Regions from separate parts of the Tardiphaga sp. 866_E4_N1_4 genome, predicted to be linked through region 1. Evidence: predicted binding sites of a transcription regulator. Region 1 holds the regulator's gene; the other holds the start of a gene.

Evidence for each region. Region 1 encodes PhoB, which activates phosphate uptake and scavenging genes when phosphate is short. Its sites were predicted from a motif close to TGTCATNNANCTGTCAT; they were not measured.
Region 2: the regulator PhoB is predicted to act here: its motif matches at 2,727-2,743, upstream of AB8B20_RS27105 (esterase-like activity of phytase family protein).

What each region holds. Positions count from the first base shown of each region.
Region 1 is NZ_CP197242.1:4,660,033-4,664,452, reverse strand. Features, by position in the region: gene argF (ornithine carbamoyltransferase) at 1-324, opposite strand, end outside; gene AB8B20_RS22535 (aspartate aminotransferase family protein) at 324-1,550, opposite strand; gene AB8B20_RS22530 (GcrA family cell cycle regulator) at 1,997-2,506, shown strand; gene phoB (phosphate regulon transcriptional regulator PhoB) at 2,610-3,314, opposite strand; gene phoU (phosphate signaling complex protein PhoU) at 3,407-4,120, opposite strand; gene pstB (phosphate ABC transporter ATP-binding protein PstB) at 4,149-4,420, opposite strand, start outside.
Region 2 is NZ_CP197242.1:5,621,323-5,625,742, forward strand. Features, by position in the region: gene AB8B20_RS27100 (methyl-accepting chemotaxis protein) at 1-1,197, shown strand, start outside; gene AB8B20_RS27105 (esterase-like activity of phytase family protein) at 1,313-2,668, opposite strand; gene AB8B20_RS27110 (Bug family tripartite tricarboxylate transporter substrate binding protein) at 2,948-3,934, opposite strand; gene mbfA (iron exporter MbfA) at 4,342-4,420, shown strand, end outside.

The sequences.
Region 1 (4,420 bases):
GATGATGTCGACGAAGCGCGACAGTACGCGTGCGGTGTCGGCAATGGTCTCGCCGCGACCGAGCTGCATTTCGGCGCCGGTGAGCATCACGACTTCGCCGCCGAGCTGGCGCATGCCGACCTCGAACGATACGCGGGTGCGCGTCGAGGGCTTCTCGAAGATCATCGCCAGCGTCTTGTTCTTGAGCGGACGATCGGGCTCGGCATTCGAGCCATCCCGCCCTTTCAGCTTCGCCTTCATGGCGGCAGCCGCGTTCATGATATTGCGCAACTCGCTGGCCGGCACGGCCGTGAGATCGAGGAAGTGCCGCGGTGACGTGCTCATCACGCGGCTCCCTGCGTCTTGGCAGATGAACCGAGGGCCACGCAGGCCTGTTCCAGCCGCTGCACGGCCTGCTCGATCTCGGACTCGCTGACGATCAGCGGCGGCAGGAAGCGCACGACATTGTCGCCGGCGCCAACCGTCAGCAGCTTCGCGTCACGCAATGCGGCCACGAGATCACCAGCCGGCACCACGGCCTTGAGGCCGATCAGCAGACCTTCGCCGCGCACTTCGCTGAGCACATCAGGGTGGCCGTCGACCACGCCCGCGAGTTTCTGTTTGAGCAGCAGCGACATCTTCTTCACATGGTCGAAGAAACCGGGCTTCAGCATGATATCGAGCACGGAATTCGCAGCAGCGACCGCCAGCGGATTGCCGCCAAAGGTCGAACCATGGGAGCCGGGCGCCATGCCTTCGGCCGCTTCCGCCGTGACGAGGCACGCACCGATCGGGAAGCCGCCGCCGAGCGCCTTGGCCAGCGACATGACATCCGGCGTCACACCGATGCGCTGATAGGCGAACAACTCGCCGGTGCGGCCCATGCCGGTCTGCACTTCGTCGAAGATCAGCAGGATGCCGTTCTTGTCGCAGAGTTCGCGCAGCGCGCCGAAGAACGCGTTGCTCGGCGCACGCACGCCACCCTCACCCTGCAGCGGCTCGATGAGAATGCCGGCGGTGTTCGGACCGATCGCCTTCTTCACCGCTTCGATATCGCCGAGCGGCAACTGATCGAAGCCGTCGAGCGGCGTGCCGTAGCCTTCGAGATATTTGGCAGCGCCGGTCGCTGCGAGCGTGCCGAGGGTGCGGCCATGGAACGCGCCTTCGAAGGTGATGATGCGCGTGCGCTCGGGGTGGCCCTTGGAGAAATGATAGTGGCGGGTCACCTTGATCGCGCATTCCATCGCTTCCGCACCCGAATTGGCGAAGAACACGAAGTCGGCAAAGCTCTGTTCGCACAGCCGCGCGGCGAGGCGCTCGCCGTCCGGGCTCTTGAACAGGTTCGACATGTGCCAGAGCTTGGTGGCCTGCTCCTGCAATGCGGCGACCATATGTGGGTGCGCATGGCCCAGCGCGTTCACGGCAACGCCGCTGGTGAAGTCGAGATAGCGCTCGCCATCGGTTCCAATCAGCCACGCGCCTTCACCGCGCTCGAAAGCGACATCCGCACGCGCGAAAACAGGCAGCAAGTGAGCCTGAGAGAGGGGCGAAGACGTTGCGTTGCTGGTCATAACCGATCCGATCGAAAAGACTGCGGCCGCGTCGATGACAACTGTGCGAAATCGAACAACGGACCCTAGAAACGAAACGTGCCGCCCTTCTCGGGCGGCACGTGGGCATTATTCTATGTGTGCTGTGAAGACTGTCAACCGCGCACTGCGGCTTTCGAGTCACACGGAGTCGCAGAAAAAGCCGATTTTGCAGCTTTATTTGCAGAAGCATGTGGACGCGGCATGCCCGACTCTTGCGCGCGAGTCACGGCATATTGTAGCTTTTGCCTCGTCGGATACGACATCTCGTGCGGCGGTAGATCCTTTTGACACATCCAGTGCGGCGTAACAGCCGGACGCGAAATTCGCGCCCGGTGAGCGCTAAAGGATTCTGACCGCAGGGATTTTTGAAGTCTCAACTCGCAGCGCTGCCCGGTCAGGCCGGCGCTCACGAAGGGAAAACGGCGATGACGGTAATGACATGGACCGACGATCGCGTCGAACAGTTGAAGAAACTCTGGGAAGGCGGCCTTTCCGCCAGCCAGATCGCTGCGGAACTCGGTAACGTGACCCGCAACGCCGTGATCGGCAAGGTGCACCGCCTTGGCCTGTCCGGCCGTGCCAAGAGCCCCTCCTCGGCAGCTCCGCGGCAGCGCAAGGCGCGCCCGGCACAGCAGATGGTGCGCGTCGCCCGCCCGATGGCCCGTGGCAACACAGCATTGGCCCATAACTACGAGATCGAGGCCGAGCCCGACCCGATCGCCTATGACAACATCGTGCCGATCAGCCAGCGCCTGTCGCTGGTCGAACTCAACGAAGCCACCTGCCATTGGCCGATCGGCGATCCGTCGAGCGCGGACTTCTATTTCTGCGGCGGCAAGGCCCTGGCCGGCGCCCCCTATTGCGCGCATCACTCGCGCATCGCCTATCAGCCGGCCAGCGACCGCCGCCGCGCGGTGCCGAAGCCGACGCGCTGAGCTGGAAAGTATCTAAACCAAATGAAAATGCCCGGCGATGAGCCGGGCATTTTTTTGTTTGGGGCTTCTAACCTCTCCCCGCTTGCGGGGAGAAGGAAGATACCTACTCCGCCGCCTTGTCGAACCGATCATCCAGCGCGTAGCCGGCGCCGCGCACGGTGCGGATCGGATCGGGCTCACCGGCGGGGTTGAGCAGCTTGCGCAGGCGGCCGATATGCACGTCGACGGTGCGCTCGTCGATATAGATGTCGCGGCCCCAGACGCTGTCGAGCAACTGCTCGCGGCTGAACACGCGGCCCGGATGTTCCAGGAAGAACTCCAGCAGGCGATATTCGGTCGGACCGAGATCGATCGGACGGCTTGAGCGCACGACGCGGCGCTTATCACGGTCGAGTTCGATGTCGCCAAATGCCAAAACGGTAGCGAGACGCTCGGGAGCTGCACGACGGAGCAGGCCCTTCACGCGGGCCAGGAGCTCCGGCACGGAGAACGGCTTGACGATGTAGTCGTCGGCACCGGTGGCGAGACCGCGAACGCGCTCGCTCTCTTCGCCACGCGCCGTCAGCATGATGATCGGCAATGCCTTGGTTTCGGGCCGTGCGCGCAAGCGGCGGCACAGTTCGATGCCGGACAGGCCCGGCAGCATCCAGTCGAGCACCACGAGATCCGGCACCCGCTCCTTCAAGCGGGTGTCGGCATCGTCGCCGCGAGCGACGGTTTCAACATCATAGCCTTCGGCGTCGAGGTTGTAGCGAAGCAGCGTCGTTAGTGCCTCTTCATCTTCCACAACCAGAATGCGTGCATTCACAGCCATCTTGATCAATACCCTCAGTGACGTCCGACAAGTCTTTAAATCATGATCCTTGCGGAAGACTGGCTTCCACTTTTCCTGATCATGCTTCAGGCCGTCGGCGTATTCGCGAATGTGGTCATGTCGCCCTTCGGGCGCTTGTCGAGGATCTGCTGGCCCTCGATCATGTAGAACACGGTTTCCGCAATATTGGTGGCATGGTCACCGATCCGCTCGATATTCTTGGCGCAGAACATCAGGTGGATACAGAACGAAATATTACGCGGGTCTTCCATCATATAGGTCAGGAGTTCGCGGAACAGCGAGGTGCAGATCGCGTCGATTTCCTCGTCGCCCTTCCACACCGTCATCGCGGCGGGCAGATCGTGTGCGGCATAGGCGTCGAGCACAGCCTTGACCTGGGTGGTCACGAGGTCGGTCATGTGCTCGAGGCCGCGGATCAGCTTCAGCGGATGGAAGTCGCTGTCGAGTGCATTGACGCGCTTGCCGATATTCTTGGAGAGATCGCCGATGCGTTCCAGATCGGTGGCGACGCGCAGCGCGCCGACGATCTCGCGCAAATCGACAGCCATTGGCTGGCGCTTGGCGATGGTCAGCACGGCGCGCTCTTCGATCGTGCGCTGCAACTGGTCGATCTCGGAGTCAGTGGCGACGACGCGCGCACCGAGCGCGACGTCCCGGCGGATCAGCGCATCGACGGATTCGACGATCTGCCGTTCCGCGAGGCCACCCATCTCGGCAACGAGACGGGTCAGCTCCTGCAGATCGTCGTCGAAAGCCTTGGTGGTGTGTTCAAAAGCCATCTCAAATTCCTCCCGCGAATATGTCGCGTCAGCCGAAGCGGCCGGTGATGTAATCCTGGGTACGGCGGTCGGTCGGCGACGTGAAGATCTTGTTGGTCTGATCGAACTCGATCAACTCGCCGAGATACATGAAGGCCGTGCTGTCGGAGACGCGGGCAGCCTGCTGCATGTTATGGGTCACGATCGCGATCGTATACTGATCCTTCAACTCGTCGATCAGCTCCTCGATCTTCGCGGTCGAGATCGGATCCAGCGCCGAGCACGGCTCGTCGAACAGGATCACTTCCGGCCGAACCGCGA
Region 2 (4,420 bases), 960 kb from region 1:
ATCCCGGGATGGAACATGTATGTGGGCGCCGGAGCCTATCTGGAAGACCTCGACGCCAGGTTGAAGCCGATCGTCTGGGCGCTCGGTTTGGCGATCCTTGCTATTGGTGCGGTCGCGGGCGGCATCGCCTGGATGATCGGTCGCAGCATCAGCCGCCCGCTCGGTCAGCTCGGCGCGCGGATGCGCACGCTGGCCGATGGTGCGCTTGAAGACGACATTCCCGGGACCGGGCGCGGCGATGAGATCGGTGCGATGGCATCGACCGTTCAGGTCTTCAAGGACAACGCGGTCCGGATTCGCGGGCTCGACAAGATCGAAGCCGAGACGCAGGCGCGCGCGTCTGCCGAGCGTCGTTCGACCATGGAGAGCATCGCCGATGATTTCGAACGCAGCGTCAACGGGATTGTTCGCTCGGTATCGACGGCAGCGGCAGGGATGCAGACCACCGCGCAATCCATGACGGCGACCGCCAGCGATGCCAGTTCGCGTGCATCGACGGTTGGAGCCGCGTCGGAGCGGTCGTCGGACAATGTCAGCACGGTTGCAGCCGCCGCCGAGGAATTGTCGGCTTCGGTCAGCGAAGTCTTGCGGCAGGTCTCGCAGTCGAGCCAAATTGCGAGCAAGGCAGTCGGCGATGCGGAGCGCACCAATGCGACCGTTCAGCTGTTGTCCAGCGGCGCGGAGAAGATCGGCGAAGTGGTTCAGTTGATCCACAGCATCGCCTCCCAGACCAATCTGCTCGCGCTGAATGCGACCATCGAAGCGGCGCGCGCCGGCGAGTCCGGCCGCGGGTTTGCGGTCGTCGCCTCTGAAGTGAAGGCATTGGCGAGCCAGACCGCCAAGGCTACCGAAGAGATCTCCGCCCAGGTCGCCGCCATGCAGGCGTCCACCAGCGAAGCCGTGCTTTCGATCAGCGCCATTACGGGGACCATCGCGCAGATGAGCGAGATCACCACCAGCATCTCCACGGCCGTCCAGGAGCAGGGCGAGGCCACGCGGGAAATCGCGCGCAACATTCAGTCGGTCGCGGCGGGCTCCAGTGAAATCAGCGAACATATCGGCGGCGTCAGCAGCGCAGCAGAAGCGACCGGGACGGCGGCCTCGCAGGTTCTGTCGAATGCCAGGGAGCTCGACACCCAGTCCGGCATGTTGCGGACGGCGGTGGACGAGTTCCTGACCAAGGTGCGTGCGGCGTAGAAGCTCTTCTTCCCCTCTCCCCTTGTGGGAGAGGAAAGTAGATCACGCTCTAACGCAAAAAGCCCTCCCTTGCGGGAGGGCTTTCGTCGTTCAGGCTGATGCCTGCTCGCGTTGCTTACTTCGCCTTCAGGAAGTCGGCGACTTCGAGCAGCACGAACTCGTTGTCATCGGCCTTGTTCGGCTCGCGGCTTGACGAGAACGGCAGGTTGTTGTCGTTGCCGACGATGATGTGGGTGGCATCAACCTGGTCGACGTTCTCGATGGTGAAGAACGGGAGGGTCAGAACGCCGTCATTCAGCGGCTTGCGGGCCAGCTTGTTCGGGTCCTGGATCTTCATCAGGTCGATGAAACCAATCTTGCGAACGGGCTTGCCGACATTGGCGTCGTTCAGTTCGATCTTATAGACCTTCTTGAACTTGGCGAGATCCGGGAAGCAGTCTTCACCGCGCTTGCCGTCGGCGCAGGCCTTGTCCTTGGTGCCTTCGCCGTTGTCGCGCTCGATGATCAGGCCGTTGTCGGCGGTGATCATGTTGAAGTCGCCGATGGCATTGCCGTTCTGTTCGAACACATACTGCCAGTAGCGACCGGTGAACTTCTCGTTAGCGACGTCGAATTCCAGGATGCGCGAGGCTTCCTTGCCGTCGACCTTTTCCCAGTCCTTCTTCTCGGCATCCCAGATGGGGCCTTCGAGCAGGCCGTAGAGGAACTTGCCATCCTTGGAGGAGGCGAAGCCTTCATAGCCCTTGGAGCGGCGCAGATTGACCGTGGTGTAGGTGGCGCCCGGCGCACCCGGCGACTGCACCGACCAATGGTCGGGCGAACGCACCGGCTTGCCGTCGGCGACGGTGTCGAACACAGCCAGAACCTTGCCGGTCTTGTCGGCCTTGATGATGTAGGGGCCGAATTCCTCGCCGATCCAGAAATTGTCGCCGACGATCTGGAAGCCTTCGGTGTCGACATCGGCGCCGGTCAGATAGCGCTTGGCGGTGTCTTCATGGACGATGCGGAACGGCACCTTCTTGTCGGGATCGTGCAGGAACACGGTGGCCTGACGCTCGACCTTGCCGTTCTTCCAGTCGATCTTGTGATGATTGAGATAGATCATGTAGTCGGCCGAATTGTAGCGCGAGCCGGCGCCATTGTCGGTCAGCACCCAGAACGAACCGTCGGGCATCACCTTGATGCCGGAATGGCCCTGCAGCGGCTGGCCCTTCATCGGCAGCGAGATGCCGGTGGCGCGCTCATAGGACTTGCCCATCACGGTGCCGAGCGCGTCGACGCGCTTGCCGGTGGTGTATTTGCCCGAGGTCTTTAGGTCGTTCGGCGCATCCGCAGGCGCCTCGATGGTCGACGTCGCCGGTAGCACGGCATGGCCGGCGAGCTTGGCGGGGAATTCACCTTCGGTCTGGGCGAAAGTGGCGGAGGTGAGCATGACGAGGGAAGCGACGGAGCAGAGGAATGTGCTGCGCATGGTTGTCTCCTTTGTGGTGACCATGCGCGGTGTTCTGGGGGGCAGGCGTTACGCTGCGCTGACAGTTCCGTGACAAGAAAATGACGAGAGGGGAAAACCCTGCGACATGCAGTCGCCGAGTCTGCGGGTTAGGCGTGGTTCCTCTTCATTCAACCCACGCAAAACCATCGTCATGGCCGGGCTCGTCCCGCCATCCACGTCTTCTTTGCGAGACGTGGATACCCGGCATTCGCCGGGCATGACGAACATACCTGCCGTGCGGTTCTATCTGAAATGCGCCTACTGCTTCTCGATCCCAGCATCCGTGATCAGCTTCTCCCACACCTTGAGCTGATCCTTCAGGAAGGCGTCGAATTCTTCCGGCGTACCGGAAAAGGCTTCCATGCCGCGGTTGGCGAGGTCTTTCTGGATTTCGGGGCGCTCGACGATCTTGCGGATTTCGGCGTTGAGCTTGACGACGATGTCCTTCGGCATGTTGGCCGGGCCGAGATAGCCCTGCCACGACGTAATGTCGAAGCCCTTCACGCCGGCCTCGTCCATGGTCGGAAGGTCGGGCAGAAGCTTGGAGCGATACTTGGTGGTCACCGCAAGCGACTTCAACGCCTTGGCGTTGACGTGCGGCAGGCCGGTCGGAACGTCGACGAACATCATGCTGACACGGCCGGCGATGACATCGGTGAGCGCCGGTGGTGAGCTCTTGTAAGGCACGTGCAGGAGATCGAGCTTGGCGAGGCGGGCAAAGGTCGCGCCGGAGACGATCGCCGACGAACTGCCCGATGCGTAGGAGTACTTGCCCGGCTCTTTCTTGGCGAGCGCGATCAGCTCTTCCACGGAGTTGGCGGGAATCTCAGGATTGATCACCAGCATGAAGGGCAGGTCGCCGGTGCGCGCGATCGGCGTGAAATCCTTGATCGGATCATAGCTCATGGTCTTGAGCAGAAAAGGATTGGCCGAATGCGTCGTGTTGGTGGTCACGAACAGCGTGTAACCATCGGCGGGGGCGCGGGCGACGAAACTGGCGGCGATCGAGCCATTGGCGCCGGCCTTGTTGTCGATCACGGTGTTGGCGTTCAGTGCGGTGCCGAGTTCCTTGGCGATCAGACGCGTCGTGGTGTCGGTGCCGCTGCCGGCGGCGAAAGGGAGCACCAGCGTGATCGCCCGGTTAGGATAGTTCGCAGTTTGTGCGATGGCATCCGGGGTCGCCAACAGCAGCGCTCCGATAAAGGATGCGCTCGCCACACCGCGAAGAATTGAAAGTCCGTGCATTCCGCTTTTCTCCCTGAATCGGCTTTGGTAGCCCACATTTGTTGCGGGCAAACTAGCGGAGGTCGGTGACACACGGAAGCGGAAAGGTATGCAGTTCAGGTGAGCGCGCTGTCGATGGTGTAGGCCATGCATCGACGTCTGCTGCACCGGGTCGACCTTATCGCGTTCGTGAGCGACAGCACCTGCAGACGGTCGCTGATCTCCGCAGCATCTCCACGTCGGGGTCGGTGCGAATGCCGGGGCGACCTCCGGAGCACGCACGGTCGGTTCGTCGCGATCCTTCTCGTCGCCGCTACTGCTTCCCGACCAGCGACAGGTTCAGCGCCGCGCAGGCGCAAAGCTCTTTGACAAATGCACAGCAGCTCTTATATAAATTAGAATAGTTCTAAAATAAGCAAGGCATTGATATGAAGGCGTTTTCGGACCTCACCGAACGCGAGGTGCTGGCGGTTGCGATTTCCAGCGAGGAAGAGGACAGCCGGATCT